4 regions of the Rhodococcus sp. NPDC056743 genome follow, and region 3 is predicted to be linked to each of the others. Evidence: riboswitches for the same ligand, from Rfam matches in the RefSeq annotation. Region 3 holds a riboswitch; each other region holds the start of a gene.

Region 1 (7,974 bases), on a different contig from region 3:
ACGGACGCATCCGCCTCGTAGTTCTCGGGCCAATTCTGCGGCCAATCCCAAACGGACAAGCCCGGTTTCGCAGTCCACCACGATCGAGGCAACCGATGCGTCGGCAAGCAGGTGCGCGGCGACACGCGCGCGGTGCAGCGCGTCCTTGCCGCCGGTGGCACGGCCGTCGGTCAACGCAACCATGAGTGCGCGGCGCTGCGGATCCCGGAGCCGTTCGCGCAGAATCACCTCACGGGCACGCAAGAACCCTTCTGCGAGTGGCGATTTGCCACCGGTTCGCATGGATTGCAACCGGCGAACCGCGATGTCCACGGATGACGTCGGCGGCAGAACCAGTTCGGCTTCGCGGCCCCGGACGGTGATGACGGCTACCTTGTCGCGGCGCTGATAGGCGTCGCGGAGCAGCGAGACCACGGCGCCGGTCACCGCGGACAGTCGGTCGCGCGCAGCCATGGACCCCGACGCGTCCACCACGAACACGATCAAGTTTCCTTCGCGCCCTTCACGAATGGCGCCGCGCAGATCGTCCGGCGCCAATCGCAGACGGCCCGCCGTGCGGCCACGCGCAACCTGCGATTCCGCAGCGGCAAACACTGTGCTCGTCAGGTGCAGACCGTGCCCGCGATCGGTGGTCGACCGCACGACGCGTCCACGTGACGACGTGGATCGTGACCGCCGGCCGGGCGCACCTTCTCCGACGCCGGGAACTTCGAGAAGTTTGGCCTTGAACTGGCTGCTCGGCGGGGCGGACGGCCGATCGGTGGCGCGCACTCCCCCACCCGGACCGTCCGGATCATCCTGAGGCCCTTCATCATCCGGGCCCCCGTCATCCGGGCCCCCGTCATCCGGGCCCCCGTCTTCGGGTTCGCCGCCCTCGGGTTCACCGCTGCCTGATTCGGGCTCAGGATTCTCGGGCGGTTCCGGCTCGCCGGCCCGAGCATCCTCGTCGGCCCGGTCCATCGCGTCGTCGAGTTGCTGCTGATCGAGGCCCGGCTCGTCGAAGGGATCGCGTCGACGGCGATGTGGCAGAGTCAATTCCGCCGCGACTCGTACGTCTTCCTCGGTGACCTCGGTCCCACCACGCCACGCAGCATGAGCGGTAGCCGTACGGGCGAGAACAAGATCGGCGCGCATACCGTCGACGTCGAAGGACGCGCACAACGACGCAATCCGTCGCAGTTCTCGGTTGCTCAGCTCCACGTCATCCAGTCGGGTACGCGCAGAAAGGATTTCGGCGGCCAATTCCTGATCGGCGGGGGCGTAGCGGTCGGCAAACGCCTGCGGATCGCGTTCGTAGTCGAGGCGTCGGCGCACTACCTCCATCCGCACATCCACGTCGCGAGATGCGGACACGTCCACCGCAAGACCAAAACGATCCAGAAGCTGTGGACGCAGTTCTCCCTCTTCGGGATTCATCGTTCCGACGAGGACGAACTTCGCGGCATGTGAGTGCGAAATCCCGTCCCGCTCGACATGCACTCGACCCATCGCAGCTGCGTCGAGAAGAACGTCCACCAGATGATCGTGGAGAAGGTTCACCTCGTCGACGTACAGAACACCCTGATGCGCTGCGGCCAGCAGTCCGGGCTGGAAGGCGCGCTCACCGTCGCGCAATACCTTTTCGAGGTCGATCGAGCCGATGACACGGTCTTCCGTTGCCCCGACGGGCAGTTCGACCAGTCTGGCGGGACGTGTCGCACCGGCGTCGTCGACGGCCGGTAGCAAAGCCGTCAAGGCGCGCACGACGGTCGATTTTGCCGTGCCCTTTTCGCCGCGAACCAGCACGCCACCGATTCCGGGGTGTACCGCGCAGAGGAACAACGCCAACCGCAGTTGGTCCTGGCCCACCACCGCGCTGAACGGGAACCCCGCCACCGCCGCCTGATCGTCTTCTACCCGCACGTCGACATCCCTCCACCTCTCGGTTTCCTCGCCGAGAACTTGGCTTCATCCGAATGTCGCGGCAATCTGGCTGAGATCTCGAGAGATCTTTACAGTGGCGGGACCGCACCTGAATCGAACAGGACTTCCCCGCGAGCATTCGGTATCGAAAAAACCCTAGTCGGCCCACAATTGCGTGAGCCGACTGGGTCGCGCATCGAACGATTCAGCTGGCCAGCACGAACGGCTCGCCGCCACCGCGGCGCATCGGGGTGTGCGGAATACCGTCCTCGACAAACTCTTCGCCGTCAGCCTTGAATCCGTGCTTGCTGTACATGTCGACCAGATAGGTCTGGGCATTGATGCGGCACGGCGCCTCGCCCACTTCTGCCAGTGCAGCTTGCAGCAATCGCGTCGTATGACCCTGTCCGCGTGCTGCATGGGACGTGCAGAGTCGACCGATGCGGAAGCTCTTCTTGCCGTCGTCGTGCTCTTCGAGGAGGCGGAGTGTGCACACCACTTCGCCGTCCTGCTCCAGCCAGAAATGGCGGGTTTCCGTCAGCAGGTCCCGCCCGTCCAACTCGGGGTACGGGCAGGCCTGCTCGACGACAAATACTTCTACCCGAAGCTTCAACAACTCGTAGAAAGTCTTGTTGTCGAGGTCGAGTGCCCATGAACGCTTCAATGCTGCTGTTGCCGTCATGGGTGCGACTATCACACAGTTGCAGCGGTTTCCGCGACCGGAAGGGAAACAGTTGATGACGCGGAATCGAGCTCGAGCACCTTCGAGGACCAATCCCAGACCTGGTTGAAAAGTCCCTCGTTGTCGGTGAGCTTGACGCCGATGGACGGAACCATCTCGCGCAGCTTGCCCTTCCAGCCCTGGAATTCGGTCGGGAAGCAGCGCTCGAGGACGTCGAGCATCGCGGGAACAGCCGTCGACGCGCCGGGAGAGGCACCGAGCAGTCCGGCGATCGATCCGTCCTCGGCAGCCACGACAGCGGTACCGAATTCGAGGACGCCGCCCTTGCCCTTGGCCCGGCGAATCACCTGGACGCGCTGACCTGCGGTGATGAGCTCCCAGTCTTTGGTCTCGGCCTTGGGCGCAAATTCACGCAAATCCCAGATACGCCCGGTTTCACTCTTGGTGAGCTCGCTGACCAGGTACTTGACCAGGCCGAGTTCGCTGACGCCGACGCCGAGCATCGAGAGGATGTTGTTGGGCTTGACCGAACCGGGCAGGTCCGTGACGCGACCCTGCTTGAGGAACTTCGGTGACCAGCCGGCGTACGGTCCGAACAGCAGGCCCGGCTTGTTGCCGATGACACGCGTGTCGAGGTGCGGAACCGACATGGGAGGAGCGCCGACGGCGGCTTTGCCGTAGACCTTGGCGCTGTGCTGGTCGATCAGGTCGGGGTTGGTGCACCGCAGGAACGCGCCGCTGACGGGGAATCCGCCGAAGCCCTTGGCTTCCTTGATACCCGACTTCTGCAGCAGATGCAGAGCGCCACCACCGGCACCGACGAAGACGAATCGTGAACGCACGACGCGCTTTTCACCGGTGCGACGGTTGGTGACCTTCACGGTCCACGTCTTGTCGGAGTTCTGGGTGAGGTTGGTGACCTCGTGACCGAAGTACATGTTGCCGCCGGTCTTGCCGATGTAGCCGACGAGCTGCTTGGTGAGCGCTCCGAAGTCGACGTCGGTGCCGTCCTGGCTCCAGTTGAGGGCGATGGGATCCGAGAAGTCGCGGCCCTTTGCCATCAGCGGCAGGCGCTTGGTGAACTCGGCCGGATCGTCGATGTACTCCATGCCGCGGAAGAGCGGGTGGCCGGCAAGTGCGTCGTAGCGAGCACGCAAGTACTTGGCGTTGGCCTCGCCGTGAACGAAGCTCACGTGCGCGATGGGGTTGATGAATTCCTTGGGCTGCGTCAACACACCCTGCTCGACAGCGTGTGCCCAGAACTGACGGGACACCTGGAACTGCTCGTTGACGTTGACGGCCTTCTTGATGTCGACCGTGCCGTCCGAGTTCTCGGGGGTGTAATTGAGCTCACAGAGCGCGGAGTGACCGGTTCCCGCGTTATTCCACGGGTCGCTGCTCTCGGCTGCGACGGCGTCGAGCCTCTCGAAGGTCGAAATCGACCAGTCGGGCTGCAACTGGCGCAACAACGCACCAAGCGTGGCACTCATGATGCCCGCACCCACGAGCACTACATCCGTCTTCGTCTCTACCGCGTTCTGATTCGACACTGGAGAATCGACTTCCTTGTCATTAGCCGTGCGCGCATCCGCCTGCTGTGTTACGCCGAATAGGTTACCTGGGCGTAAGTGCGCCGTTTACCACCCCCAATTGTGCTCTACAACGCCGTCCGGAAACGACGATTAGATTGTGATCTGTGACTACATGGGTTCCAGACGTCCTCGGAGACGGATATCAGCAGCTGACCATTCCTCTCGGAACCGATCCGGACGGTGAGGGTGAGGTAGACGCCACACTCGTCCGCTATCAGCCGCCTGGCGAGGCCGTCCGGGCGAACCGCGCAGTTCTGTACGTACATGGGTTCACCGATTACTTCTTCCAGAAACATCTTGCCGAGCACTTTGCCGAGCAGGGTTACGCCTTCTTCGCGCTGGATCTGCGCAAGTGCGGGCGTTCGCTGAAACCGGGCCACACCGCGCACTATGTGTCGGATCTCGCACTGTACGACGCCGAGCTCAACGAGGCCCTGCGCATCGTGAACTCCGAAACCGACGGCAGCGAGCTCCTCCTGATGGCGCATTCGACCGGCGGACTCATCGTTCCCCTGTGGCTGGACCGACTCCAGCGCAAGCCGGGCGGCAGCTCCGGGCACGGCATCGCCGGCCTGGTGCTCAACAGCCCGTGGTTCGACTTGCAGGGTCCGTCGGTGGTTCGCAGTGTCGGCACCGCGGCCATCGACGCGTTGGGACGGGTGTCCGCGAAGACCGTCATTCCTGGCACGGGCCTGCCGACCTACGGCTCGAGTCTCCATGTCTCCGCCAACGGCGAGTGGGACTACAACCTCGATTGGAAGCCGCTCGAAGGGTGCCCGGTCACGTTCGGGTGGATGCGTGCCGTGCGCGGTGGGCACGCGCAACTGCACCGTGGCCTGGACATCGGCGTCCCCGCACTGATCCTGCGTTCGAAGAAATCGGAGTTCGCCAAGGCGTATCACCCCGGCGTCGACCTGGCAGATTCCGTCCTGGATGTGAAGCAGATCGCACGATGGGCCGGTTGCCTCGGTGACCGGACTACCATCGTTCCCATCGACGGCGCGCGCCACGACGTCTTCCTCTCGACCCAGAAGCCGTTGGCCACAGCCTTTTCCGAACTCGATCAGTGGTTGGAGTGGCTCGAACGCCACCTGACCGAAGACGCAGACACCACCACACAGGAGAACGCGCAGTGACGCATTACGACCTTGCCATCATCGGAAGCGGCTCCGGGAATTCGTTGCCCGACGAGCGGTTCGACGGCAAGAAAATCGCCATCCTCGAGGAAGGCATATTCGGCGGCACGTGCCTCAACGTCGGATGCATCCCGACCAAGATGTTCGTCTACGCGGCTGAGGTCGCCAACACGATCTCGCATGCCGAGAAATTCGGCGTCGACGCCACCCTGGACGGCGTTCGCTGGTCCGACATCGTCAAGCGCGTCTTCGGCCGAATCGATCCCATCTCCGCGGGCGGCGAACGCTACCGCAGCGAGGACAGCCCCAACACCACCGTCTACCGCGGCCACGCCACCTTCACCGGCCCGAAGACCATCGACACCGGAACCGGCGAGACCATCACGGCCGACCAGGTTGTGATTGCCGCCGGTTCACGCCCGATCATTCCCGCGGAAGTCGCCGCGAGCGGTGTGAAGTACTACACCAACGAAGACATCATGCGTCTGCCGGAACTCCCCGAGCACCTGGTCATCCTCGGATCCGGGTTCATCGCCACCGAGTTTGCACATGTGTTCTCCGCGTTGGGTTCTCGCGTCTCGATCATCGGCCGCAGCGGCCGCCTGCTTCGTCACCTCGACGACGAGATCTCGGAGCGCTTCACCGAACTCGCAGTCAAGAAGTGGGACGTGCACCTCGGGTCACCCGTGCGCTCCGTGCGCAACGAAGACGAGAACGTCGCCGTCGAACTGGCAAACGGCACAGTTGTTTCCGGTGACGTTCTGTTGGTCGCCGTGGGCCGCAAGCCCAACGGAGATCTCCTCGACCTCGACAACGCCGGCATCGAACTCGACGACAACGGTTCCGTCGTCGTCGACGAGTACCAGCGCACCACAGCGGAGGGCGTCTTCGCGCTCGGCGACGTCTCCTCCCCCTATCAGCTCAAGCACGTGGCCAACCACGAAGCGCGCGTCGTTCAGCACAACCTGCTCCAGGACGCGTGGAACGACACTTCGGGGCTGCGAGCCACCGATCACCGGTTCGTCCCGGCTGCAGTGTTCACCGATCCGCAGATCGCCGATGTCGGAATGACGGAGAAGCAGGCGCGGGATGCCGGACTCGACATCACTGTCAAGGTCCAGGCTTACGGCGACGTCGCCTACGGCTGGGCGATGGAGGATCAGGAAGGTCTGTGCAAGGTCATCGCGGAGCGCGGCACCGGTCGTCTTCTGGGCGCTCACGTCATGGGAACCCAGGCCCCGACTGTCATCCAGCCACTCATCCAGGCCATGAGTTTCGGGTTGTCCGCTCAGGACATGGCCCGCGGACAGTACTGGATCCACCCGGCACTGGCCGAGGTAGTCGAGAACGCGTTGCTCGGACTCGACATCTAGTCATGCTCGACATCTGAGAATCTGGTCAACGCACGAAGGCGGGCACTCCCACTGTGGAGTGCCCGCCTTCTTCTTATGTCAGATGTTCACCAGGGACTGGTACGGAGCACGATCTCGGTAGCGAGTTCGGCCGGAGCCGACTTCACGATGTCGTCGACTCCTGGCACTTCAGCCACCCGGAAGTCGGAGTACACAAACCGTCCGCTGGCATCGGCAATCGCCCGGCCGGCACTGCCGACCACGATGGTTGTCGGCACCTCCACCGGCGGAACCCCGGCAATATCGGCGGCAGACGGATGACCACGATCCACCGAAATCAAGCTCGCGAAGCGCCCGAACTGACGCGCAGCCAACAGCCACGCCAGGTCAGCACCTTCCCGATGCCCCACCAGGTTCACCCAGGCGATGTTCAGCTCGTCCAGCAGAACCACTGCCGTCTTCTCGTCGAGATTCTCGATCGATTCGACGGCCACCGTACGCAAATCCGAATTGTGCAGTCGTTCACACACTTTGTCGTACACGTCGACGGGGTCGCCCTTGCCCGGAAGAAGGAGGACCGCGTGCTTACTGACCGGTCCGTCGATCCGAACGGTGCACGACCCCTTGCCCACCGCTACTCGAGTCAGTTCCATGAAAGGAAACGGTACGCGATCCGATCAGCGCGTTGGCGTGCAGCGGACCGAATACGACAACTCGCACGTGGTTGTGGCGACGTGTCCATCCCTTACAAACCCGCAAAAGTGAATGCTTCGGCCGGTTTGAACTGATCCGAGCAATCACCCGAGTAGACGACGCTCTCGTTCGGCCCGAGGTCGAGCTTGCGGACCGTTGATCCCTCGCTCAGATCGATCGACGCCACATTCACCCAGAAGGTGTTCGGTGTCATCGCCGACTCGAAGAAGTAGAGTCCGCGCTTGTGATCGACCACCGTGCGCCACCGGGTCGACGAGATGTTCGGCTCGTCGGGAGTCGAAATACCCAGGGGCACAGACACGTTCCGGATGACGCTGAACGTCGCGGCCAACGCGGTGCGCGGGTCGTCTGTCTTCGGGACTGCGTCGACGTAGAACGAGGCGCGGGCGAAGCGATCCGCAGCGCGATTGGTACCGGGCAACATGACGGTGCCGTTGATCTGCTTCCAGTACTCGTTGACGGCGAGCTGTTTGTCGAAGACCGGAGAATTGGTCATCACCTGGTACTCACGACTGTGGTGAATTGTCGCTCGGCCACCGATGTACTCGATGATCGCACTGTCACCGCTCGCGTCCGAGAGGGACATGTGCAGTGTT
Region 2 (7,974 bases), on a different contig from region 3:
CCTGTTGCCCAGTGGCTATACCTATGGCCGGCTGTCCGGGGCGGAAAGCCTTGCGGCGGCGGAGTCGGCGGTTCGCGGTGAAGTTCATCTTCCGGGGCTGCGGGGCCGGAGTCAGTGGAACTCGGTGGGCCAGGTCGCGGAAATTGCTGTCCGACAGTACATTCCCTGTGGCGTCGATGATCTGAGTGTCGAAGATCTGGGCGGTCAACTGTGCATTGTCGAGCACACCGACGGCCGGAGTTGGGAAGTGGAAACGCGGACGTCGGAGTTGGCTCCGCGTCCACCCAGTTGTGGGGCGGATCCCAAACCGGTTCGGCCCGTTGTTGCCACGTCCGTTCGTGAACTGGGTTCGGGCCTGATGCTGAACTAGCCGGAATCGTGCATCAGTTCAACAGGATTCCGTCGTCGGCATCGAAGTCCAGTCCCGCCGTGACGATGCCTGAGAACAGGAATGCCCCGCCAACGGCGACGGCGGGGATAGTGAGGATCCACTCGAAAATTGTCATGCTCCAAGTCTGACAACGCGCGGCTCGAAGAACATCGCCCCAGGGATCGATATACGCGATCGGGTAGTCATCCCGGAGGATGACTACCCGATCAGGGGAAACCAGGAGCGATCAGTGCCCGATGCCGACTTTCGCGTGGATTTTCTTCATCCACGCCGGCGCCCACCAGTTTGCTTCGCCCATGAGCTTCACCAGGGACGGAACGAGGAGCATGCGGATGATGGTCGCGTCGACGATCAGTGCCACGATCATGCCGACTCCGAGGAATTTCATCACTCCCAGACCTGACATCGCAAAAGCACCCGTCACGACGATGAGGAGTAGTGCTGCGGCCGTCACGATGCGGCCCGTTCGCTCGGTGCCGAACTTGACGGCCTCTTCCGTTGTCGCGCCGTCGTTCTTGGCTTCGACCATGCGCGACATGAGGAACACTTCGTAGTCGGTGGACAATCCGAAGACAACAGCCAGGATCAGGACGACAAATGTTGCTTCGAGCGGTGTCTGGCTGACACCGAGAAGTTCGACGCCGTGGCCTTCCTGGAAGACGAAGGTGAGGACGCCGAAGGTGGTTGCCAAACTCAAGGCAGCCATCAGTACGGCCTTGATGGGCAACACAATTGATCCGAACGCGAGAAAGAGCAGGATCAGCGTCGAACCGACCATGATCAGAATCATGACCGGCAGCCAGTGCAGGACAGCGTTGTTGCCGTCGTCGACGGTGGCTTGTCCGCCGCCGACCAACAATTCGGCACCGTCGGGCGCCGGTATCTCGCGAAGATCGGTGACGGCGCTACTTTGGGACTGCGACGTGGAACCTTCGCTGTAGAACGCCTGGATTGCGATCAGCGAATTGGTACTCGCGACGACGGTAGCCTGTGCGATGCCCTCGACTTCGCCGGCGGCTTCGGCTATTGCCGTGCCTTCGGCAGGGGTGAGTACGGTATCGCCCTCGGCTTGCAGGATCAATGTCGCGCCGTTGCCGGTTTGGGGAAAGTCGTTGACCAGCGTGTCCATTGCCGTACGGGCGGGGTCGTCGGCCGGCAATGCGGTGTACGAGAGTTCGCCCAGTCGTGCGCCCAGTAGCGGCGACGCCAGCACGAGAAGCAGGGTGACAATCGTGATGGACACGGCAACAGGTCGTTTCATCACCCACGAGACGACGCGGCCCCAGAACCTTTGTGAACGTTCTTCTCCGCGTTGGGCCGCGCCCTTACGCCACGTCAACGAATTGATGCGGTGGCCCAGGATGGCAAGCAAGGCGGGCACCGCGGTCAACGACAGTACGGCAGCGCACAGCACGGCGGCGATGGCACCGAATCCCAGTGAACGAATCACAGCTTGTGGGAACACGAGCATGCCGCTGAACGCGCAGATCAGCAGCAGCCCTGAGAACATCACGGTACGACCGGCCGTCAGAACTGTGCGGGTGGCTGCGGCGCCGGGTTCGGAACCGGAGTTCAGTTCCTCTCGGAATCGACCGACGACAAACAATCCGTAGTCGATGGCGAGGCCGAGCCCCAGTAGTGAGGCCACGTTGATCGAGAACGAACTGACCTCGGTAATCGACGTCAGAACTCGCAGGACGGCCAATGCGCTCAGTACGCTCAGGACCCCGACAAAAACCGGTACGGCTGCAGCGACAAGCCCGCCGAAGATGAAGACCAACAACACGAGGGTGATCGGGATGGCTATCGCCTCGGCGACAATAAGATCCTTCTCCAGCGTGGTGTTGAAGGCGACACCCACCACCGTATTTCCGGCGAATTGTGCTTGCGCGCCTTCCACTTCGAGCGTGGGGAGTAGATCGGAAAATGTGGCGGCGGTGATTCCGGAGTCCGGTGCCAACGTGATCGCGACCGCGCCCATCGTTCCGTCGTTGGAGACCAGATTTGCCTTTGTCGCGGCGTCGGCGCTCCAATACGACTTCACGGTGGCAGTCGGCACGTTGGCCGTGAACTCGTCGACTGTGGCTGTCACGGCCGGGCCGATGTCGTCGAGGCTTTTGCCTTCGGTCGGTGTGTAGATCGCGATGATGTCCGGGGTTTGTGGTCCGAGGTTCTCCTCGACGATTGCTGCGACCTTCGCGGAGTCGCTTCCCGGGTCGACAAATCCACCTTGGCTGAGCTTTCCGAATACTCCGAGACCCCACACGCCACTGATAAGCACGATGAGAACTGCGAGCGAGAGCACCCACCATTTTCGGGAAACGACGGTTTGGGCCCAGCGTGTCATTGATCAACTCCGGTGAAATTTTCGGACATGGCCGTACCGACTGTATCGGGGGTTCGAGCGGTGCGGTGAAATGCCGAATCGACAGTGTCGGAGAATGAGTCCGTGTTTCCTTTCGGTCGGTCAAGGCGGCTCGGTGTCGCGCGCGCACTCTACGAACCGAAAGACCTGTTGCGAGCCTATGAGCGGTTCGCGAGAAAGGAGATCCGACCGAACTCCGAACTTCTGATCGTGATCCCGCTCAGTGACAAGAGCGACTTGGAGATCACGATTCCGAATTCGTCCGCAGACTGGATCGAGTCGAGGATTCGCGGGCTGTGCGCCTCGCTGGGAGATATCGACCGGCGTGCACAAAAGACTCTGCGCGACGAGTTTGTCATCGGCTGGATCGAACTCGATTCACCGGACCACGGAGTCGTCGATTACTGGGCCGTCGGTGTCAACAGCGAGTATCCCATCGATATCTGCTGGACTGGCGATGTCTGGGAGGAAGAGCGAGCGACGTGACAGGCGCTCGCCCCCGAACGAATCACGTTCAGGGGCGACGACGGGTGTGCAGAATCAGCGATTGTCCTTCTTGGCCTGGCGCCGTGCACCAGCGGCAATACTGGACGCTTCGAACTTCTTCTTGCCCGGAGAACTACGTGTTTCGTCGACGCGAGCCTTTCCCGCGGACGCGACCTTTCCGCTACCGGTGTCGATATCGCTGAACGACGGAGCGTCCTTGCGAGCCCGGCCCAGTCGCTCGTCCTTGAGTTCGCGGGCGCTTTGGCGGGAGACCGCAGCCAAACGGCGGCTCACCCGGCTGAGCGCGTCTTCGAAAACTTCTGCTTTACCGGCGTTGCGAGCATTTGCCGACTTACCGGAACCGCGTCCCTTCTTCTCGGCAACCTTTGCCGAACCCGCACGTCGGTACAACTTCGTGTACTTGTTGCGGGCCCGACGAATGCGCGTGTGCAGGGCGATCAGTTCGTCTTCGTCGAGTTCGGCAATCTGATCCTTTTTGGTCTCGAGGATCAACACGTATTCGTCCTCGGAAAGGGAATTCAGAATCTTTTTCACGTCTATTCCGATCTGTCCAGAGTTTCCGAATTTCGGTGGTACCGCATGCTAATCCTTTTTCGAGGTGCATGGCGGAATACCGTGCTCAGGCGCGGGGCCGGAATGTGCGTGACGAGGCCGTTGCGACTCGGTTCGGGTGTGTCATGCATACTGCTGGAAGCACTTGCAAGCCATGCGTGTGGGGGAAGCCGGTCGAAATCCGGCGCTGACCCGCAACGGTAGGTTCGTTGTCGAATCATCGAGAACGAATGAGCCCGAATGCCCGCCGCGTGGTGTGCGACATCCATTCGTCGTGGTCTACGAAACGGAAGTCCAGCGAGAGCCCTGCCCGCGGATTCCGTCTGCGCGGTAAGTGTTCTCCCAGGATTCTCATTCGTGGCTCTGAGCCCTTTTGCGAGGTCCCGTGTCACTCAAGATTTCCACCACCCGCGCCGTTGCCGCGTTGATCGGGGTCGCGTTGGTGGCCGCCGGTTGTTCGAAAGGCGAGGCAACCGAAAACTCTGTGTCGACCGAATCGTTCGCTCAGCCGGTCAGCATCACCAATTGCGAGCGTGAAATGACCTTCGATTCACCGCCGCAGAGAATCGTGTCCTTGAACGGCCATGTCACCGAGGCGCTTATCGAGATCGGCGCGGGTGACCGCATTGTCGGACGGGCATACAGCGACAATCCGCCTACCGCGGAGACGGCTGAACAGTTCGACACGATTCCCAGTCTGTCCGATACGTTTCCGAGTGCCGAGCAAATTCTGGACGTGGATCCGGACTTCGTTGTCGGCGGCATGACCAGCGCATTCAACGAGAAGCAAGGAAGATCACGCGACGCGTTTGCCGAGAAAGGGATCAATACCTTCCTCTTCTCGGAATACTGCGGCACCGGTTTCCCTGACATCGGACTGCTCGAAAACGATTACACGCAACTCGGCCGCGTCTTGGGCGTCGAGGATTCCGCTCGCGCGGTAGCCGAACAGATCAGCTCTGGCCTTGACTCAGTCCGCGCTTCGGTCGGTGATGCCGCACCGGTCTCCACCTTCTTCTACGACAGCGGTGAGGATGTTCCGACCACGATCGGCGGCGTCGGCGTCGGGCAACTGGTTGCCGAGTACTCCGGCGTGACGAACATCTTCTCCGAAGGTGCCAAGCCCTACATCGATGCAAGCTGGGAGGCTGTTGCCGAGCGTGCGCCCCAGGCGATCGTTGTCATCGACTACGGCGACAAGACAGCGGATCAGAAGATCGACTTCCTGCGGTCTCAGCCGTTGATGGCAACCACTCCGGCTGTGGCGCAGAACCGATTTGTTGTGGTGCCTCTCGCGGATCTCTTCGAGAGTTCTCGTCTGGTGCGCTCGGCGCACACCATCGCAAGCGCTTTCCATCCGAGCGCTGTCGCAACAGGCACCGACGCGTCGAAGTGACACTTTCACGTTCCGGTTACGGCGCCCTGCTGGCCGGACTGCTGGTAGCCCTGGCAGCGATGCTGGGGTTGGCGGTGTCCTTCGGGTCGGTGCGCATTCCGGTCGGTGACGTGTGGGCGATAGTCGGAGCACGCTTGGCGCCAGGGACTTTCGAGACCTGGTGGTCGGCGGCGCGGGAGTCGATAGTGATCGACTCTCGCCTGCCACGCGCCCTCACTGCCGCTGTGGTGGGTGCGTCGTTGGCGATCTCAGGCGCGGTGGCGCAGGCGGTCACACGCAATCCGTTGGCTGATCCCTATCTTCTCGGGGTGTCGTCCGGTGCGGGCTTCATGGTGGTGCTGGTGTCCGTGCTGGGCATTGGTGTCGGTGTCCTGGGAGTTTTCACGATTCCCGTCGCGGCCTTTGTCGGCGCGATGATCCCGCTGTTCCTCGCCCTGGTGATCGGTGGCAGATACCCCCAGCCTACGGCGATCATCCTGGTGGGAGTTGCTCTGGCCCAGATATTCTCGGCGCTCATCACCTTCTGCATTCTGGTTTTGGCCGACGATCGGCACGTGACGTCGGTGATGCACTGGATAGCAGGCGGATTCGGCGACTCGAGATGGTCGACACTGATCTTCCCGACCGTGGCGCTTCTCGTCGTCGGAGCTGCGTTGATGCTCAGCGCGCGGTGGATGGACGTCCTGCAGACCGGTGACGACGGCGCAGCAGCCTTGGGTATGAACGTGCGACGCTTCCGGGTGCTGTCGCTTCTCGCGGTGTCGGTACTGGCCGGCGCGGCGGTGAGCGTCGCCGGTGGCATCGGTTTCATCGGATTGCTGATTCCGCATCTTGCCGGATTTGTGGTGGGTACCAGAGCAATTCGCCTTCTTCCTGCCGCCGGGTTGCTGGGCGCAGTGGCGATGGTAGCCGCTGACACGGTGGCGCGTTCGGTGTCGGAATCGACCGAGCTACCGGTGGGTGTGATCACTGCCTTGGTGGGAGCGCCGATATTCGTCTGGATGCTCTACCGGCAGTACAGGAGGCTGGAGCAGTGATTCTGGAACTCGTCGACACGCGGGCCCGCCTGGGAAATCGTGAGGTGCTGCACGGCATAGGTTTCCAGGCTTCCGCAGGTGAGATTCTCGGCTTGGTCGGCCCGAACGGCAGTGGCAAGACCACTGCGCTGCGTTGCTGTTACAACGCGCTGGCCCCCAGCGGTGGTGCGGTACTGATCGATGGCATGGACGCGACGTCCTTGTCGCGCCGGGAGATTGCGCGAACCGTTTCGGCGAGTGTTCAGGAACCGGCAGTGTCCGGTGGGCTTTCAGTGCGTGAATCCGTTGCTCTCGGACGTACCCCGCACCGAAATTGGCTGGATCGCACAACGGAGCGAGATGGCACTATCGTGGATCGGTGCCTGGAACAGGTCGGTCTCGCGGTGCTGTCCGGCCGGGATGTCGCGACGTTGTCCGGCGGTGAGCGTCAGCGAGTGTCCATTGCCCGGGCGCTGGCGCAGCAACCGAAGATCCTGTTGTTGGACGAGCCGACCAATCATCTCGACCTGCGCCACCAGTTGATCGTGATGGAACTGCTCACGGAGTTGGCATCACAGGGATTGGCCGTGGTGGTCACGATGCACGATCTTCGATTGGCCGTCGAATACTGCGATCGACTGGCGGTGCTTCACGAGGGAAACCTGCGGGCCTGTGGGCCCACTGCCGAGGTGCTGGAAGAATCGTTGCTGGCCGAGGTTTTCGGGATCAAAGCTCGCGTGGAGCAGGGACTGCGTCCAAGGATGGAGATTGTGGGGCTGGCGTGAATGACGAGATACGCGCGATCTACGCGCGGATGGCGGCCGCGGTTCCGTTTTTCGAAAGCCTCGACGCCTATCCGGCTACCATCCCGGCCGAGGTGATGACGGACCCGGACTGGATGGCCGCGCGCGTCGCGGATACAGCGAGGCGGTGGGGGAGCGACGAGAGTCGGGTCAACGGCACCTTGTGGTGGTATTCGGCCAGTTCGACGTTGACCGGCATTCCGCTCGGAACTGGGTTGGTCACCGGTTTTGCCGCTGACCCGTCGCTCTCTCGAGCTCGGATCTTCTTGCGCGGCGACGGTTATCTCGGTGGTTTTGCTGCCGCTTCTCTCATCCCGATCACGACCGGTGTTGCCGAGTTGGCACGGGCGATGTGCCAGGCTTTGACGCCTGTCATCGAGGTGCTCGCCGAGGTGTCCGGAGTGCGTGAGAAGGCATTGTGGGCGATCACCACCGATTCCATTGCCAACCGCGCGCTCGACGCGGCCGGTCTGCGGCGTGAGCGCGGAAGTGCCTGTGCCGCTGGATTGATCGATGCCCTTCGGAGTGCGGGCGCGCCCATTCCGCGGCCTCGTTTCGTGGACGTGAGCGCGGGGGAGAGCGCCGCGCGAGTCGAGAATCCGTTGACGCCGGTGTCGGCGGATCGTCGACGGTTCACCCAGCGGGCGTCGTGTTGCCTGATCTACGAGGTGCCTGGCGAAGCCAAGTGCACCAGTTGTCCCAAGCGTGCACCCGAGGATCGTGTGGGGTTGCTTGCTGCTCTTGTTTGACGGACGGGTTGTTTGACGGATGGCGGGTGAGCTGCCAGACTTCGAAGGTATCGAACATGAGTTCGATACACGATGCGCCTTCCCTCCCGGCATCGCCACTGTTCGACAAGTGAGGCAAGTATGGGTTGGGGTAACGGACCGCCGACGTGGTCCGAGATGGAACGAGTTCTGTCGGGGCGCGCCGGCCGCGTCGAG
Region 3 (7,974 bases):
CAACGCGGTGATGGTGAGGAGGAGTAGTCGAACGCGCTGGACGGGGATACCGAGTGTCGCTGCGGCGTTGTTGCCGAAAGTGAAGGCGTCCAACGCCGGAGCTTGAGCGAGACACACAAGGATTCCACCGGCAACCACCACGCCGCACACTGCGACGTCCGTCCAGCCGGCGCCGGCCAACGAACCGAGCAGCCAGAACAGGACGCCACGAGTCTGCTCGGCGTCGGCGGAGGAAATGACGATGAACGACGTGAGTGCCGAGAACAGTTGTGTGCCGGCAACACCCGCCAAGACCACCCGCGACGTGCCGCCGCCGGCGCCCGCCGCAAGCAGCATCACCAGGCCGAACGATACGACGGCCCCGGCAAATGCACCGGCGGACAGCGAGATAACGCCGCCGCCGATGCCGAGCACTGCCACCATCACCGCGCCGGTGGATGCCCCGGACGAGATCCCGAGAACAAAGGGATCGGCCAGCGGATTACGGAGCAGCGACTGCATGATGACGCCGCACAACGCGAGCCCCGCTCCGCACACCGCAGCCAACAGTGTTCTGGGAAGCCGCAATTCCCAGACAATGCCGTCCTTGATCCGGCTGACGCCGGACGACCCGACACCCCAATGTTCGAGCACCACGGCGTACACGTCGCGAACCGACAGATTGGCCGGGCCGATCGTTATCGCCAGCGCGATCGAGAACCCGAGAACCACGAGGCCGGTCAGGAACAGAAATCCCAGAGTTGATCGGGATTCGAGACGCGCAGTGCGCGTGCTCAATTGGCCAAGCCCCAGTCTCGCAGTGCAGTGGCGGTCTTCTCGACGCCGTCGATCGTGCGGATCGAAGGGTTGAGATCAGCGCCGTTGACGACGATGTACTTCTTGTCCTGGACAGCCTGCAGACGCGAGGTGACAGGGTTGGATTCGAGGAAAGCGATCTTGCTGGCCAGTGCGTCGCCGTCGATGCTGCGTCGACTCAGGTCCGCGAGAACCAGGGCGGTGGGGTTGAGATCGAGGATGGTTTCCCAGCTGACCTGGGGCCATTCGTCCGTCGTATCGGCAAAGACATTCGTCGCGCCGACGGATTCCGTGATAATTCCGGACGAGCCACAGCATCCCGCCATGTACGGCGTCATGGTGTCGGCAAACCAGAACGCGAGTGAGACTCCGGACGCGTCGACGGCGTCGGACGCTGCAGCGAATCGAGCCTGGAGTTCGGCGACAAATTGCTCGCCTCTCTCGCGTACGTCGAAAATCGCTGCCAGATCCCGGACCTCTTGATACACCGTCTCGATCGTCAACGGTTCGGTTCGTGCGCCGTCCGCGTTCGATGCCGAGGACACCTTGCCGTCGCAACCGTTGTCGGTGGGCGAAAGGTACGTGGGCACGCCGAGCGCGGCGAACTGATCCCGGCTCGCGACGCCGCCCTCGGCGATCGTGGACGCAAACGAGGCCGACACGAAATCGGGTTCCGTGTCGAGGACAACCTCGAACGACGGCTTGTTGTCGGCAAGACGGGGGACTCGATCGTTGTCGGCTGCGAGGTTCTCGCGAACGGGGTCCGTCCACGTCGCGGTGCCGACCATGCGGTCAGCGAGACCGAGGGACAGCAGAATCTCCGTGGAGCCCTGGTTGAGGGACGCCGCACGTGTCGGTGGTGCGTCGACAGTGACTTGTCGACCACAGTTGTCGATGGTGAGCGGGTAGTTCGACGATGTCGCGTCACTCGCGGTGACGGAGTCGTCGGAGGCGCCGCAGCCGGCCAGGCCCAAAGCGAGAGCCGACGTGGCAACTACTACTGACGTGAAGCGCGTAAAACGCATGAAGAGGGAACTCCTTGCTCAGGGCTCGATTCGCGGAGCCGAGAATTCGCCGTGCTCGATCAGCGAGTATCCGGACTTCGATCCCTGAAGAAGGTTCGTCACCGTTGCGCGTCAGCCCTGGACTTGCACCAGGTTCCCTCGCCGATCGTGGCCGCACTAACGGCCACGTCAACCATACCGAGACGCTTGTTTCTCCCCGCGAACGCCAGGGGTGGAATTGACCACCTCGGCACTCGAGGTATCGTGGCCGTCATGCAGCGCGTCTATTTCTGGTTTAGCAGGCCGGCCCCGGGTGGGCCTGCCGGCGTAACCACGCGCTGACAACCTCCACCCAAGAGCCGGATTACAGACCGGCTCGCTGGAGTTCATTTCATCTCTGGGGTCGGCCTGAGAACAGGAAACCGAAACCCCATGACTGTCACCATCGACACCACAGCCACAGCGGACAGCCTCGACGATCAGCGCACTGTGAGTATCAGTCCGCTCGTATCGCCGGCGACTGTGCGCGCCCAGCACGCTCCCGACGAGGTCGCCTCCGCCACTGTGCGCAGCGGCCGCGCCGATACTGTCAACATCCTGAACGGCACGGACGATCGTCTCATCGTTGTTGTCGGACCGTGCTCGGTGCACGACCCCGAAGCCGCGATGGACTACGCCCGCCGGTTGGCTGCCAAGGCCGAAGAACTGCGGGACGACCTGCACATCGTCATGCGTGTCTACTTCGAAAAGCCGCGCACCACGCTGGGTTGGAAGGGCCTGCTCAACGATCCGCATCTCGACGGCACCTACGACGTCAACACCGGTCTGGGCATCGGACGCAAGCTGCTGCTCGACGTGTCGAGCCTCGGCCTGCCGGTCGGCTGTGAGTTCCTCGACCCGATCATGCCGCAGTACATTGCGGACCTGGTCAGCTACGGCGCAATCGGCGCTCGGACCGCTGCGAGCCAGGTGCATCGCCAGCTGTGCAGTGCACTGTCCATGCCTGTCGGAATCAAGAACTCCACCGAGGGTGATGTGCAGGTAGCCGTCGACGGTACCCGCGCCGCTGCCGCAAGCCACGTGTTCCCCGGAACCGACCTTGACGGTCAGGCTGCCTTGATCCGCACCGCCGGTAACCCCGATTGCCACGTCATTCTTCGCGGCGGCAGCGACGGACCGAACTACGACGCCGAGACCGTCGCGGATACCCTTGCCCGCTTGCGTAAGTCGAACCTGCCCGAGCGCGTGGTCATCGACGCGAGCCACGGCAACAGCAGCAAGGATCACGAGCGTCAGGTGATCGTGCTCGACGACATCGCAGCTCGTCTCGCCGCAGGTGAGCAGGGAATCGCCGGCGTCATGCTGGAAAGCTTCATCGAGGCCGGCCGTCAGGACCTGACCTTGGGCAAGGCGGACGAGCTCACCTACGGTCAGTCCATCACCGACGCGTGCATCGACTGGGCCACCACGGCAGCGCAGTTGGATCGTTTGGCACAGGCTGTTGCGGCTCGGCGCGGCTAGCAACTGTGCGCCTTTGTTAACCGCGGGCGGTTAACAAAGGCGCACAGCAGGTTTACGCCAGAACCTCTCGCGTGGCCGTGACCAGGCGTTCCAGCCAGGCATCCGTGCCGACGGCGCGGCGCAGCGGTTCGTTGGGCAATTCGATGCTGACCGGCAGACCGGCAGGCAAAGTCGACCAGATGTCGGCTAGGGCGATGCCTCCGGTGCCGGGCACCAGACGCTCCTCGCGGGCGTGACGGATCAGTTCTGCGTCGTCCTCGGGAGTGGGCGTCGAACCGTCGCACATCTGGGCGTAGTGCAACCATTCGCGCGGGATCGACTCGAGATCCTCGAGCGTTGTTGCCGAGCGGTCGGTGTGCAATGCGTCGACGAGAACGCTTCGAGCGGGACCGTCTGCGGCCGAGACGATCTCGATCGCGGCCCGCGCATCGGGCACAGCGGTCCACGGCATGAACTCGAGGGAGGCGACGATGCCGTAGTTCGCGCACAGTTCCGCGAGGCGGGCATAGGAGTCCGTGAGACGAACGCGGTCGCGGTCGTCGCCGCCGACCAGAACGGCCTTGGCGCCGAGCTGTGCTCCCGCCTCGAGGAGCGGAACGTAGTCGGCGGGATCGAAGTCGGCTGCAAGACGGATGATTTCGAGATCGAATACCTCGACCGGTGAATCATCCAGTCGACGCACCAGTTCGTTCAACCCCTGCTTGTCCTCGTGCAGGGGGTAAGCAGTAGTACCCGGTGCCGCGGGCATCAACCGGATGCCGATGGTGTCGAAGCCGTGCTTTTCGGCCAAGTCGACGTGCTGCATCGGCGCGGTATCGAGCACGGTGAGGGCTGCCAGCCCGAGTAAGAGTGTCATACGTGCGCTCCAACTGTCTTGGCGCCGGCCAGTTCCCGGCCGGCCAGGTAACCGAACGTCATGGCCGGGCCGAGGTTGATGCCGCCGGACGGGTAGTGCCCACCCATCACGCTGGCCTGATCGACGCCGACAGCGAGCAGTCCTTCGATGGGGCGGTCGTTGTCGTCGAGCACCTGCGACGACGAGTCGGTGACCAGTCCGGCGAAGGTGCCGAAGCTACCCGGTACAACTTTCACCGCGTAGTACGGGCCTTTCTGCAGGGGTGCCAGCGACGGGTTCGGCCAGGGATTGGCGGTATCACCGGATCCTCGGTTGAACGGTGTTGTGCCGCGACCGAACTCGGGGTCTTCGCCACTGCGGGCTCCGGTGTTGAAGGTCGAGACGGTCTTCTCCAACTGCGCCGGATCAACACCGATCTTCTCGGCCAGTTCCCGAACCGTGCGCCCACGTGTGAGGTATCCCGAGCGTAGGTACGGCTGGATCGGGATCGGCAGTGGCTTCGCCATACCGAGTGGGAGGTAGCGCACGTACTGCTGATCGGCGATCAACCACGAGCACACCTCTTCGCCCTCGGGAACCTGCTCGACCATCGCGAGCGTGTAGTCGTGGTAGCCGAGTGCTTCGTTGACAAACCGCTTGCCGTCGGCGAGAACTCCGATGACACCGGGCTTTCCGCGGTCCAGAATGTGCGGGAATACACCTTCCTTGCCGTTGCGGTAACGAACGATGGAGACGGGGCAGTACGCGACGGGGGAGGCGAGCGTGCGGTCGAGTCGTCCGCCCACGGATTCGCCGAGGGTGATGCCGTCGCCGGTGGTTGTCTTCGGGGTGAGTGACCAGTGCTCGTTGCCGGTGGGGGTGCGCGGGAACAGTTCACGTCGGCGGTCGATGTCCTGTGCAAAGCCGCCCGTTGCAAGAACGACACCGCGATTGGCAGTCACCGAGTACGCGCCGTCCGGACCTTCGAGGCGGACGCCGACAACGCGGCCGTCGTCATCGGTCTGCAACGCGGTCGCGGACGTGTTCACCCGAAACTCGACGCCCAGATCGAGGGCTGAACGCAGCATCATGCCGACCAGGGCGGTACCGTTGACGAGTTGCTGACCACGACGCTTGGTGGCGAGGTCGAACATGTGCTTGGTGACACGTACACCGCAGTGCACAAAGGCTTTCGGTGACCGAGTCGAGTGCAGGAACGCCTGCAAGTCGGGTCCGGCCATGATGCCCATTCCGAGGAATGACGTCTCGTACAACTGTCGACGCAGTAGCGCCGCAACATCTGGTCCGAGCTTTCGCAGACTCACCGGTTTCGGTCCGACGGACCGGTGACCGGTGCCGGCACCCGGTGTGTCGCCGTGAATGTCGGCGATCTTGGTTCCGGGAACGAACTTCAGTGCGGTCTTGCGTTCGAAGAACTCGACCATCTCCGGTGCGCCGTCGAGGAGTGCATCCACTTTGGCGGCGTCGAAGTTGTCGCCGAGTCGGTTCTCCAGGTAGGTACGGGGAGCGGATCGATCTTCGACAACCCCGTCGGCGATGGCAAACATGTTGCGCGGAGTCCACATCCACCCGCCCGACCATGCCGTTGCGCCGCCGCAGGTGTCGGCCTTCTCGACCACGAGGACGGACGCGCCGCCATCTGCTGCGGCAATTGCTGTGGAAAGCCCGCCTGCGCCGGAGCCCACGACAACCACGTCGTAGGTGAGGGGGGAACTGCTGCTCATTTCTGCTCCTTGGCAGTTGTTGCGAGGGTCGGCGTCGACGACAGTTCGACAACCTTCCCGGTTCGTGACGATTCGTAGATTGCGGCGATGATGGCAAGCGACGCGCGGGCGTCGCGTCCGGTGACGGCGGGTTCGCGCCCGGTCAGGACGGCGTCGGCGAAGTCCTGCACCTGCAATGTGTGGAAGTCGGTCAGTGCCGCATTGACCGCGCCCACATCAAGATTCGCGTCGACGTCCGCGGAGTACGGCGACTGGAACTCCACTTCGCCCGGCACGGTCCAGATTTCGTTGACACCCTCGTGTCCTTCGGGAAACTCGAGGACACTGGCGATGGCACCGGAGCGCCCGATCACCGTGACGCGGTTACCCAGGTTGTGATTGGCACCCGTTGTTGCAGTAACGGTTGCGGTACCACCTGAGGCAAATGAAATCACAGCCGACGCGCTGTCCTCCGTCTCGATGTGGTCACCGTGAGTATGGGTGCGGATGAAGCCACTGACCGAGACGGCTTCGCCCATGAACCAGGCCAGCATGTCGATCTGGTGCACGGCCTGAGTCATGAGGACACCGCCGCCGTCGGTGTCCCACCGTCCACGCCACGCGTCGGCGGAGTAGTAGTGCGGCGGGCGATGCAGAATCACTGACGCCTCACCGAGCGTGGGTAGTCCGATCCGGCCGTCGTCGATGGCGTCGCGGATACGACGCGCTGCCGGCCAGAAGCGGCGTTGGAAGAGGACTCCGAAGGTGATACCGGCTCGATCCGCGGCCTCGATCATGCGGTCGGCCGCAGCAACATCCACCGCGATGGGCTTCTCGCACAACACATGAACACCAGCTTCGGCAGCGGCCACGACAACCTCTTCGTGTACCGGGTGCGGCGTGCAGACAGTGCAGGCGTCGAGGCCGAGAGCAAGCAGTTCGTCAACGGAACGTACAGCTGTGGGAATCTCGTGGAGTGCCGCGAATTCCTGGGCGCGTCCGAGATCGGGGTCGCAGCAGCCGATTACCTCGACGCCGGGTACTTGTTGCAGGGCTCGGGCATGGTTGCCGGCGATCTTGCCACAGCCGACGATTCCGACTTTCAACGTCATCAGAAATGTTCCTCTGCTTCGACGTCCCGAGCGGCGGACTCGCCGCGATCGAGACTGTTCAGTGCGGCGACGTCCTCGGCGGTGAGTGTCACGTCGAGAGCCGCCAGATTCTCGGCCTGGCGCGTCGGATTTGCGGACCGCGCGACCGGGACCACGCCCTGCGCGACATGCCACGCGAGGACAACCTGCGCTGGGGCGCAACCCATTCGACCGGCGATATCGCCGACAACGGCATTGTCGAGTACGTCGCCCCGGCCGAGCGGGCTCCACGACTGGGTGAAGATGCCGAGCTCGTCGTTCGCGCGGCGCACCGGGATTCGCGCGAGCGACGGGTCCATCTGAATCTGGTTGACGGCCGGCGCCTCACCGGCTTCAGTGACGAGCCGGCGTAGATGGTGCTCCAGGAAGTTCGACACACCGACGTACCGAACCAGTCCGGCGTCGCGGCAGGCCAGCATGGACTCGAACGACGCGACATAGCGATCGATTCGCGGAAGCGGCCAGTGAATCAGGAAGAGATCCAGCTGGTCGAGCCCCAGTCGCTCCAGGCTCTGCTCGAGGGCTCCCCGGATGTCGCCGGAAACCTGGTCGTTGCCACGAAGTTTGGTGGTGACGAACATTTCTTCTCGAGGAAGTTCGGACTCAGCTAGCGCTACACCGACAGCGTCCTCGTTGCCGTAGATCGCGGCGGTGTCGATGAGCCGGTATCCAGCCTCGATGCCGGAAAGAACGGACTTCGTGGCGTCGGCGCCCACCAGGGGCCAGGTTCCAAGTCCGATGGGCGGCAGCGCGGTTGTGATCGGCGCGGTCATGCGTGAACCTCCTGACGGGCCGCAGCGGCGGCGGTGATCGTGACGGCGACATCGGCTGCGGTCACGAGTGCGGCATGAATGGAACCGCCGTCTCCGCTCGCATCGCCGACAGTATGGACACCGAGTCGCGGTGCCAGTGAACGTAGTTGGGCCAGATGTTCCGAGCGCGGC
Region 4 (7,974 bases), on a different contig from region 3:
CGCAACCCGGTGTACGGGTGCGCATCCGCTTTGCTGGTCGTCTGGTCGACGGTTTCATCGTCTCCCGCGAGGCGACAAGTGATCATCAGGGCAAATTCGGGTGGCTCGAACGTGTCATCTCCGCCGAGCGAGTCCTCACTGACGAAATAGCGCAGTTGGTCGACCGCGTTGCCGAGCGCTACGCAGGCACCCGGGCGGACGTGCTCCGGCTAGCCGTCCCGCCGCGTCACGCCAAGGTCGAGGGCGAGGCGTGGGAACCCAGCGGTGACATTGCCGCTCCCACTCTGGACGAACGAGGATGGCACCTCTATCACTACGGAGATGCGTTTGTCACCGCCGTCCGCGAACTGCGCGCTCCGCGAGCGGTGTGGCAGGCATTGCCCGGTGAAGACTGGCCGCTGCGGTTGGCCGAACTTGCGGGCTCGGTGGCGTCGGCAGGCAAGAGTGCGGTCATCGTTGTTCCGGATCAGCGTGATCTCGATCGAGTCCTTGCCGCGTGCGAGAAAGTATCCGGACCTGAAGCGGTAGTAGGGCTTTCAGCGGGACTTGGCCCGGCCATGCGCTATCGGCGGTGGCTTGCGGCGCTCCGCGGAAGTGCTCGCATCGTCGTCGGAACGCGAAGTTCCGTATTTGCTCCCACTCCGGACACCGGACTTGTTGTCGTGTGGGACGACGGCGACGACAACTTGTCCGAGCCGCGCTCGCCGTACCCGCATGCCCGCGAGTCCGCGGTGTTGCGGGCGCATGTGGCGGGGTGCGCCGTGGTGATCGGCGGGTTCTCCCGAACTGCGGAGTCTCAGGTGCTCGTCGATTCGGGGTGGGCCCATGATTTGGTTGCCGCTCGCGATGTGGTCCGGCACTGCTCGCCCAAGATCACTGCTCTGGCGGACAGTGATCATGCGTTGGCCCGCGACCCCGGCGCGCGGGCAGCGCGGTTGCCGGCGATCGCTTTTGCCGCTGCCAGGCGCGCATTGGCCGACGGCCGTGGCGTGCTGGTTCAGGTGCCGCGGCGTGGTTACGTTCCGACGCTCGCTTGCGGGAAGTGCCGGGCACCGGCGCGGTGCCGTCGCTGCAACGGGCCGTTGGCGTTGCCGTCTGCCGCCGGGCCGGACGGCGCCGGAATTCCCGAGTGCCGCTGGTGCGGCGTCGCCGATGCGGCCTACCGGTGCCATGCCTGCGGAGCCAAAGCGCTTCGTGCCGTCGTGGTCGGGGCCGGCCGAACAGCCGAGGAACTCGGTCGCGCGTTCCCCGGGGTGAAGGTCGTGCTGTCCGGTGGCGGCGATGTGGTCAAGGAAGTTGCCCAAGGCCCCGCGCTGGTGGTCTCGACCGTCGGCGCAGAACCGGTGATGACCGGGGGCTACGGTGCTGCGTTGTTACTCGACGGGTGGGCATTGCTCGGTCGCGCCGACCTTCGCGCCGAAGAGGAGACGCTGCGACGCTGGATGTCGGCTGCCGCCTTGGTGATTCCACTCTCTGACGGCGGCGAGGTCGTTGTCGTCGCGGATTCGGGAATCCCGACGGTCCAGGCCTTGGTGCGATGGGATCCGGTCGGTCACGCCCGCAGTCAGTTCGACGAACGCGACGAGGTCGGCTTTCCGCCTGCGGTGCATCTGGCGGCAATCGACGGTGGTAGCGCCGCGATTGCCGAATTGGTGGCCTCCGCTGATCTACCTGCCAGTGCAGTTCTTCTCGGGCCCGTGGAATTGCCTGCGGGGGAGAGGCTTCCGTATTCGGGCGAGGACGAGGCAGGTGTAGCTCCCGAGCGGCTGCTGATTCGGGTGCCGCGCAAGGACGGCCGGGCACTGGCTGACTCTCTGGCTCATGCTCGCGCGGCTCGGAGCGCCCGCAAATCTTCGGGTCCGGTGCGTATTCAGATCGACCCGCGCAGAATCGGCTGAGGATTTCTTGGTGACCTGGAGCGCTGCATGATCACGGACAGGTGCTGCTTATACTGACCACTGTCTGACGAGGGAATGCCGGTGAGAATCCGGAACTGACGCGCAACGGCGATGGGGTTTCCCACGAGTCCGAATACTCGTCCGGCACCACATCGAAGTGGTGATCGTAACTGCATCCTGTGATGCCGATTGCCGCATGTCGGGCTCCGCGACCGAGCCCCTGATCGAAGGACGACTTTCCGTGCCCACCGCACCGCTGACGCGCGCACTCACTGCCGCGACCGGATTACTCTGCACCACCGCACTACTCGCCGGTTGCTCCAACGCTTCGCCGCCGGACGCCACAACCCCGACAACAGTCGCCGCTGATGCAGCGGGCCCCACCAGCTACCCGTTGATACTCGAAAATTGTGGGGTGACAGTAACATTCGATTCGGCGCCGCAACGAGCTGTGTCGCTGTATCAGGGTTCGACGGAAATATTGCTCTCGCTCGGTCTCGGCAACCGGATGGTGGGTACCTCCACGTGGTTCGATCCCGTTCTCGCTCCTCTCGCAGCTCAGAACGACCTGGTGCCGAGACTCGCCGACAACGACGCGTCGCTCGAGGTGGTACTCGACACCGAACCCGACCTCGTGACGTCGGCGAGCGCCCACACTTTCACGTCCGCTGTCGTCGCAGAGCGGTCGCGATTCGCCGAACTGGGGATTCCCACGTATCAGTCGCCGTCTGTCTGTACCGACGCCGTCGTGGCGGGAGAGAACGTCTCGCGTACGGAGACTCTGAGCATCGACACGCTGTACCGGGAGATTCGTGAGTTGGCGGCGATCTTCGACGTGCAGGATCGTGGCGCAGAGTTGATCGCCGAACTACAGTCGCGCCTTTCGGTGGCCGCGGCTGATGTGGCCGGTTCGGGAAGAACAGTGGCTTTCTGGTTCTCCGGGCTCGAAGCTCCGTACATGGCCGGATGCTGTTCGGCTCCAGGGCTTCTTGCTGAACAGGTGGGTGCCGTCAACGTATTTGCAGACCTCTCCGATGATTGGCCGGAAGTGAGTTGGGAGGCGGTTGCAGACCGTGACCCGGATGTTCTGGTGCTCGGTGATCTTCACCGTCGGCGGGTAGACGGTGATTCGTTGGAGACGAAGATCGTCTTCCTCGAATCGAATCCGGTGACCGCGCAGATGTCTGCCGTGCGCAACCGTCACTACGTCACGTTGTCCGGGGCGGAGATGGACCCGGGGATCCGTGAGATCGACGCTCTGGAGAAGCTCGCGGACGGGCTGCGCGTGACGCAGGGCTGATTACGGCTCGCGTCGTTGCACCCTCCAGCGATGCGATATATCGTCGAACTATCAGCGATATCGGTGGAGGGCAGCAGCTATGGACAGGCATTTTCCCGAGGGCGAGCGTGGACGCGGGCATCGTCGGGGGCGGTTCGGACCTGACGGTGGACAGGGCCCCGGCTTCGGTCCCGGCGCGCACTTCGGTCGTGGTCGCGGACGCGGCGGGCGGGGGCGCCGCGGTGACGTTCGTGCAGCTGTTCTGCTCCTCATCGCCGAAGAACCGATGCACGGCTACGAACTGATTCAGCAGATCGTCGAACGCAGTGGCGGAGTATGGAAGCCGAGTCCTGGTTCCATCTACCCGGCGCTGTCTCAACTCGAAGACGAAGGCCTCGTGATCATCGACAAGGTGGCCGGGCGCAAGACAGCAAAGCTCACCGAAGAAGGCGTCGCGTACGTCGAGCAGCACCGGGAAGACCTCGGCGCACCGTGGGACGAGGTTCGTGACAGCGTCGGCGCCCCGGAACAGGATCTGCGTGAGCTGATCGGACAACTGATGGGTGCTGCCGGTCAGGTTGCCGCAGTTGGTACTCCGGAGCAGGTCAAGGCCGCCGCCGATGTTCTGATCGAAGCGCGTCGGGCGTTGTACCGCGTGCTTGCCGACGACGGGTCCACCGACACCGACAGTTAGGCGCGGCCCAGGGTTTGTGCGCCCGATCACGATCGCCGGGAAGTATGAACTAGCTTGGTAAGCAAGACAATCACTTCGATAATCAGGAGAATTCATGACCGTCCACAACTTTGCCGTCAAGGCTGCCGACGGGTCCACCGAGGATCTGAGCCAGTACAAGGGCAACCTTCTGTTGATCGTCAACGTGGCAAGCAAGTGTGGATTCACGCCGCAGTACGAAGGCCTCGACGCCCTGTATCGCGAGAACAAGGACCGTGGTCTTCGGGTCATCGGATTCCCGAGCAACCAGTTCGGAGATCAGGAACCGGGGCAGGACGCCGAGATTCAGGAGTTCTGCAGCACGACCTACAACGTCACATTCCCGGTGTACGCCAAGATCGAGGTCAACGGAGACAACGCGGACCCGTTGTACAAGCATCTCCGCAGTGAGGCGCCCGGTGACTTCGGGCCCGAAATCGGATTCCTTTTCGACCACGTCAGCAAGACCCGCCCCGAGGCGATCGGTACCGACGAGGTGAAGTGGAACTTCACGAAGTTCCTCGTCGATCGTGACGGAGCAGTAGTTCGTCGTTTCGAGTCGACAGTCACGCCCGAGCAGATTGCTGAAGAAGTTTCGGAGCTGCTGTAACTATCAGCAGGTCTAGGTACTGAATATTTGGCCGTGATCCCGGGAGCCCCTTGCAGGGTCTCCCGGGATTGCTGTCTCGCCACCGTCGATCTCGACCAATGAAATCGGCAAGACAACAGTTGGAGGATGCGCCCCATGGCACACGTACAGCGTTTCGACCACATCGGCATCACCGTCGCGGATCTCACCTCGGCGACGGCGTTTTTCGTCGGGCTGGGCCTCGAGCTGGAGGGCACCGGATCTGTGGAGGGCGAATTCGTGGAGACCGTCTGCGGCATCCCGGGCGCCCACTGTGAAATCGCAATGCTACGGCCGCCGGGCGGAGGTTCTCGGCTGGAGCTCTCGTCCTTCGTCACGCCCGACCATGTGTCCGGATCGCCCACGGCAATGGCCAACGAGCTTGGGCTACGCAACGTGTCATTCGAGGTCGGCGACCTCCAGGCTGCCATCGACGCTGTTGCGGCGGACGGGTACGGGCTCATCGGCGGCATCGGTGAGTACGAGAACAGTGTGCGGATGGCCTATGTGCGGGGGCCTGAGGGGATCATCGTGTCCCTGTTCGAGCAGATCGGCTGATGCGCTGCGCAGTATTAGACAGGCATACTGTTGAAAAATACGGGTGATATCCGACTCGAACTACCAATTCGGGACTAATTAAACAGGTACCCTGGCTAATGAGACTAGGGAGAACCGCATGGATGAGCGAGCGGACCGACTGCGCGAAGACGTAGCATTGTTCAGCCGAAGGATCCGAACCAAGAGTGCCGGGCATTTGTTGACTCCAACCCAACTGCAGGCCCTTGCGCATCTGGATCGGGTTGGCGCGATGAGCGCGCGGGCGCTGGCCGACCTGGAACAAGTGGCGCCGCAAACGATCGCACGTACCGTGCTCCTCCTCGAAGAAAAAGCCATGGTGACGCGCACCGTCGATCCACATGATGCCCGCGCCAGTTTGATCGCGATCACCGATAGCGGCCGCAGGACCCTGGACGTGGACCGTGCTACTCGTAGCGAATGGCTTACCTCCGTGCTGGAGGAGCAGTTCACCGATGTCGAACGTGAGTTGCTTTATCTGGCAGGACGATTGCTGCGTCGTGCCGCCGAGTCGACCGATACGACACCGACACAGGAGTCGGTGATTCGCGTATGACTGCCGTCGCGGACGACGTAGACACCAAGACCTTGCCGGTTCCGTTTCGCGTGAGCGGTGCGGCCGCGACCGGCAGTATTCTGCAGCCACTGAACTCGTCGATGATTGCAGTGGCGATTGTCGGGATCGCCGCTCAGTTCGGTTCGACATCGGGCGTTTCCTGGATTATCTCCGCGATGTACATCACGACCGCCGTGGGTGCCCCGATGATGGGGCGGCTCGGTGCATTATTTGGCGCCCGTCGCGTATTTCTCGGTGGTCTGGCGCTGGTCGCGATCGGATCGTGCGTCGGGATGCTCGCCCCGAATGTCGGGTGGTTGATCGGCGCATACGTGATACTCGGATTCGGTATTTCGGCGCACATGCCCAACGCGATGACGATGATTCGCAGCTACTCGGAGCGTTACCGACGCCAACCTCGTACTGCGATTGCGACCCTGGTCGTCTGCAGCCAGTCTGTTGCCGCTCTCGGCCCAACGGTGGGTGGTCTCCTCGTGGGGACATTCGGGTGGCAGTCGATCCTGTGGGTGAATCTTCCCGTCGTGGTGCTCAGTGCTGTTGTGGTCATGCATGCTGACGTGGGTTTTGCCGGCGGCAGACGAGTGTCGGTCCGGGAAGCGCTTCACGCTCTCGACGTACTCGGAATCGGGCTGTTCCTCGTGACGATTACGTCGGCAATGGTGTTGCTGATTTCGTTGCCGAGCAACCCGACATGGTGGCTGCTTCCGGTTGCCGTCGTGGGACTCGGCCTATTCGTGTGGTGGGAGCATCGCGCTCCGGAGCCGTTCCTGGATGTCGAGGCTTTGGCACGAAATCGTGCCCTCAGTGCCACACTGGGCCGGACATTGCTCACGTACACGTGCTTCTACTGCGTTTTCTTCGGAATTCCTCAATGGCTGCAATATGCGCGGGGGATGAGCCCGATCGAGGCCGGCCTGACGATGCTTCCCGTCGCGGGGGTCAGCGTGGTGGCAACCATGATCGGATCACGCACCTACCGGCGATACGGTGCCCGCCGCACTCTTCTTGTCGGTACGTGCGCGCTGCTCGTCGGCGGAGTGCTGATCGCTTCCGTCGAAAGTTCGACGGCACCGGTCCTGGTACTTCTCCTGGTGGCCGCGGTACTGGGTGTGCCTAACGGCTTCAACAACATTGGCAATCAAAGCCTGATCAATGCAGTGACAACCGTGGACGAGGTCGGTGCTGCTATCGGTGTGTACCGCACAGTCGCGTTCATCGGCGCGAATCTTGCCGTGGTGGTGCTGCAGGTGACCGCCGGCCATCAGATCGACGACGCCGGTTTGCACAAGACCGGGTGGTTCATCGCCGTTGCCGGGCTGGTTCTACTTGTGGGGATCATGTTCTCGCGCAACATGGGACCGGCCCGAGCCGTCGATTCCCGGAGTTCGTCTGCCTGATTTGGCTTCTCGATCAGCTGGCAGCGGCGCGACGGAGATCTTCGCAGGTGCTCCGGTAGATCTGTGCAAGATCAGCGTCGGCACCGTTGTCCAGACGTTCTGCCCACGTGTCGACCGCGATACGTGTTGTCATTGCGGCACTTTCGACGAGCAGTCGAGCGTAAGGGCGGGCAGCCTCGCCGCCGAGTTTGGCGGCGACTCGGTCTGTCAGCTTGATCAGTGCCATGGATTCTGCCGCGAATGACGATGCGCACAGATGTGGATCGGACGCGAGAAGACGTCGAACTCGCAGTATTCGATCTCGCCTGTCCGGCGAAGTCTCCAGTCTTTCGATGATGTTCCCGTAAATCGCCTGGATCCCCGTCAGGGTCAGTTCGTCAGCAGCGATTGCATCGAGCCATTCGACGATCTCCGTCTCGAACTCGACTTCGACGCTGAGGGCCGAGTCTTCTTTGGTGGCGAAGCATCGAAAGAAAGTGCTGGGCGAGACCCCGGCTCGGCGCGCGATTTCGTCCACCGTTGTTGCCGACGAGCCGTGGAGTTCGAAAAGTTCGAGGGCGGCCCGTGAAATTTCGAGGCGAGTTTCCTGACGACGACGTTCCCGCAGGTCGGGAGCGCGTTTGGTCGCCGGGACGTTGACACTGTGGCGGGTAGTCATCCGCGTTCCTCCATGAGGCTCAACTTACCAGCAGAAATCAACTTGACAGTGACTGTCAAGATGATTGATATTGTCAGGTAATAGATTGATTTGTCCTCTAAATCCAGAGAGTTCTCAGTAGCGCATGCACATTCAAGAGACGGAAGCTCAACCGGAATCGGTTGACCTCGACCGCGGTAGCAAGATGTTGATCACCGTGCTGGTCGTCGCGGCATTCGTGATGATCCTCAACGAAACGATCATGAGCGT

Evidence for each region. Region 3 has a riboswitch for cobalamin ahead of ACFRFQ_RS25660 (ABC transporter substrate-binding protein). Riboswitches for the same ligand answer to the same signal wherever they lie in the genome.
Region 1: linked by a shared signal. The riboswitch ahead of ACFRFQ_RS20560 (magnesium chelatase subunit D family protein) and the one ahead of ACFRFQ_RS25660 (ABC transporter substrate-binding protein) in region 3 are both predicted to bind cobalamin.
Region 2: linked by a shared signal. The riboswitch ahead of ACFRFQ_RS16050 (ABC transporter substrate-binding protein) and the one ahead of ACFRFQ_RS25660 (ABC transporter substrate-binding protein) in region 3 are both predicted to bind cobalamin.
Region 4: linked by a shared signal. The riboswitch ahead of ACFRFQ_RS08355 (ABC transporter substrate-binding protein) and the one ahead of ACFRFQ_RS25660 (ABC transporter substrate-binding protein) in region 3 are both predicted to bind cobalamin.

The regions. Positions count from the first base shown of each region.
Region 1 covers NZ_JBHTZI010000008.1:392,431-400,404, forward strand. Annotated here, with positions in the region: gene ACFRFQ_RS20560 (magnesium chelatase subunit D family protein) at 1-1,875, opposite strand, end outside; adenosylcobalamin (AdoCbl) riboswitch at 1,912-2,058, opposite strand; gene ACFRFQ_RS20565 (GNAT family N-acetyltransferase) at 2,108-2,584, opposite strand; gene mqo (malate dehydrogenase (quinone)) at 2,596-4,134, opposite strand; gene ACFRFQ_RS20575 (alpha/beta hydrolase) at 4,281-5,312, shown strand; gene mtr (mycothione reductase) at 5,309-6,685, shown strand; gene ACFRFQ_RS20585 (alpha/beta fold hydrolase) at 6,772-7,317, opposite strand; gene ACFRFQ_RS20590 (linear amide C-N hydrolase) at 7,410-7,974, opposite strand, start outside.
Region 2 covers NZ_JBHTZI010000006.1:337,585-345,558, reverse strand. Annotated here, with positions in the region: gene ACFRFQ_RS16075 (sucrase ferredoxin) at 1-370, shown strand, start outside; gene ACFRFQ_RS16070 (hypothetical protein) at 384-506, opposite strand; gene ACFRFQ_RS16065 (MMPL family transporter) at 618-2,738, opposite strand; gene ACFRFQ_RS16060 (hypothetical protein) at 2,967-3,242, shown strand; gene ACFRFQ_RS16055 (hypothetical protein) at 3,297-3,797, opposite strand; cobalamin riboswitch at 3,935-4,082, shown strand; gene ACFRFQ_RS16050 (ABC transporter substrate-binding protein) at 4,201-5,211, shown strand; gene ACFRFQ_RS16045 (FecCD family ABC transporter permease) at 5,208-6,248, shown strand; gene ACFRFQ_RS16040 (ABC transporter ATP-binding protein) at 6,245-7,012, shown strand; gene ACFRFQ_RS16035 ((2Fe-2S)-binding protein) at 7,009-7,779, shown strand; gene ACFRFQ_RS16030 (error-prone DNA polymerase) at 7,900-7,974, shown strand, end outside.
Region 3 covers NZ_JBHTZI010000011.1:272,546-280,519, reverse strand. Annotated here, with positions in the region: gene ACFRFQ_RS25665 (FecCD family ABC transporter permease) at 1-777, opposite strand, end outside; gene ACFRFQ_RS25660 (ABC transporter substrate-binding protein) at 774-1,820, opposite strand; cobalamin riboswitch at 1,864-1,996, opposite strand; gene ACFRFQ_RS25655 (3-deoxy-7-phosphoheptulonate synthase) at 2,232-3,320, shown strand; gene ACFRFQ_RS25650 (sugar phosphate isomerase/epimerase family protein) at 3,373-4,176, opposite strand; gene ACFRFQ_RS25645 (FAD-dependent oxidoreductase) at 4,173-5,900, opposite strand; gene ACFRFQ_RS25640 (Gfo/Idh/MocA family protein) at 5,897-6,991, opposite strand; gene ACFRFQ_RS25635 (aldo/keto reductase) at 6,991-7,803, opposite strand; gene ACFRFQ_RS25630 (FAD-dependent oxidoreductase) at 7,800-7,974, opposite strand, start outside.
Region 4 covers NZ_JBHTZI010000003.1:194,099-202,072, forward strand. Annotated here, with positions in the region: gene ACFRFQ_RS08350 (primosomal protein N') at 1-1,898, shown strand, start outside; cobalamin riboswitch at 1,921-2,058, shown strand; gene ACFRFQ_RS08355 (ABC transporter substrate-binding protein) at 2,140-3,198, shown strand; gene ACFRFQ_RS08360 (PadR family transcriptional regulator) at 3,278-3,871, shown strand; gene ACFRFQ_RS08365 (glutathione peroxidase) at 3,966-4,499, shown strand; gene ACFRFQ_RS08370 (VOC family protein) at 4,635-5,075, shown strand; gene ACFRFQ_RS08375 (MarR family winged helix-turn-helix transcriptional regulator) at 5,194-5,649, shown strand; gene ACFRFQ_RS08380 (MFS transporter) at 5,646-7,067, shown strand; gene ACFRFQ_RS08385 (TetR/AcrR family transcriptional regulator) at 7,081-7,725, opposite strand; gene ACFRFQ_RS08390 (MDR family MFS transporter) at 7,850-7,974, shown strand, end outside.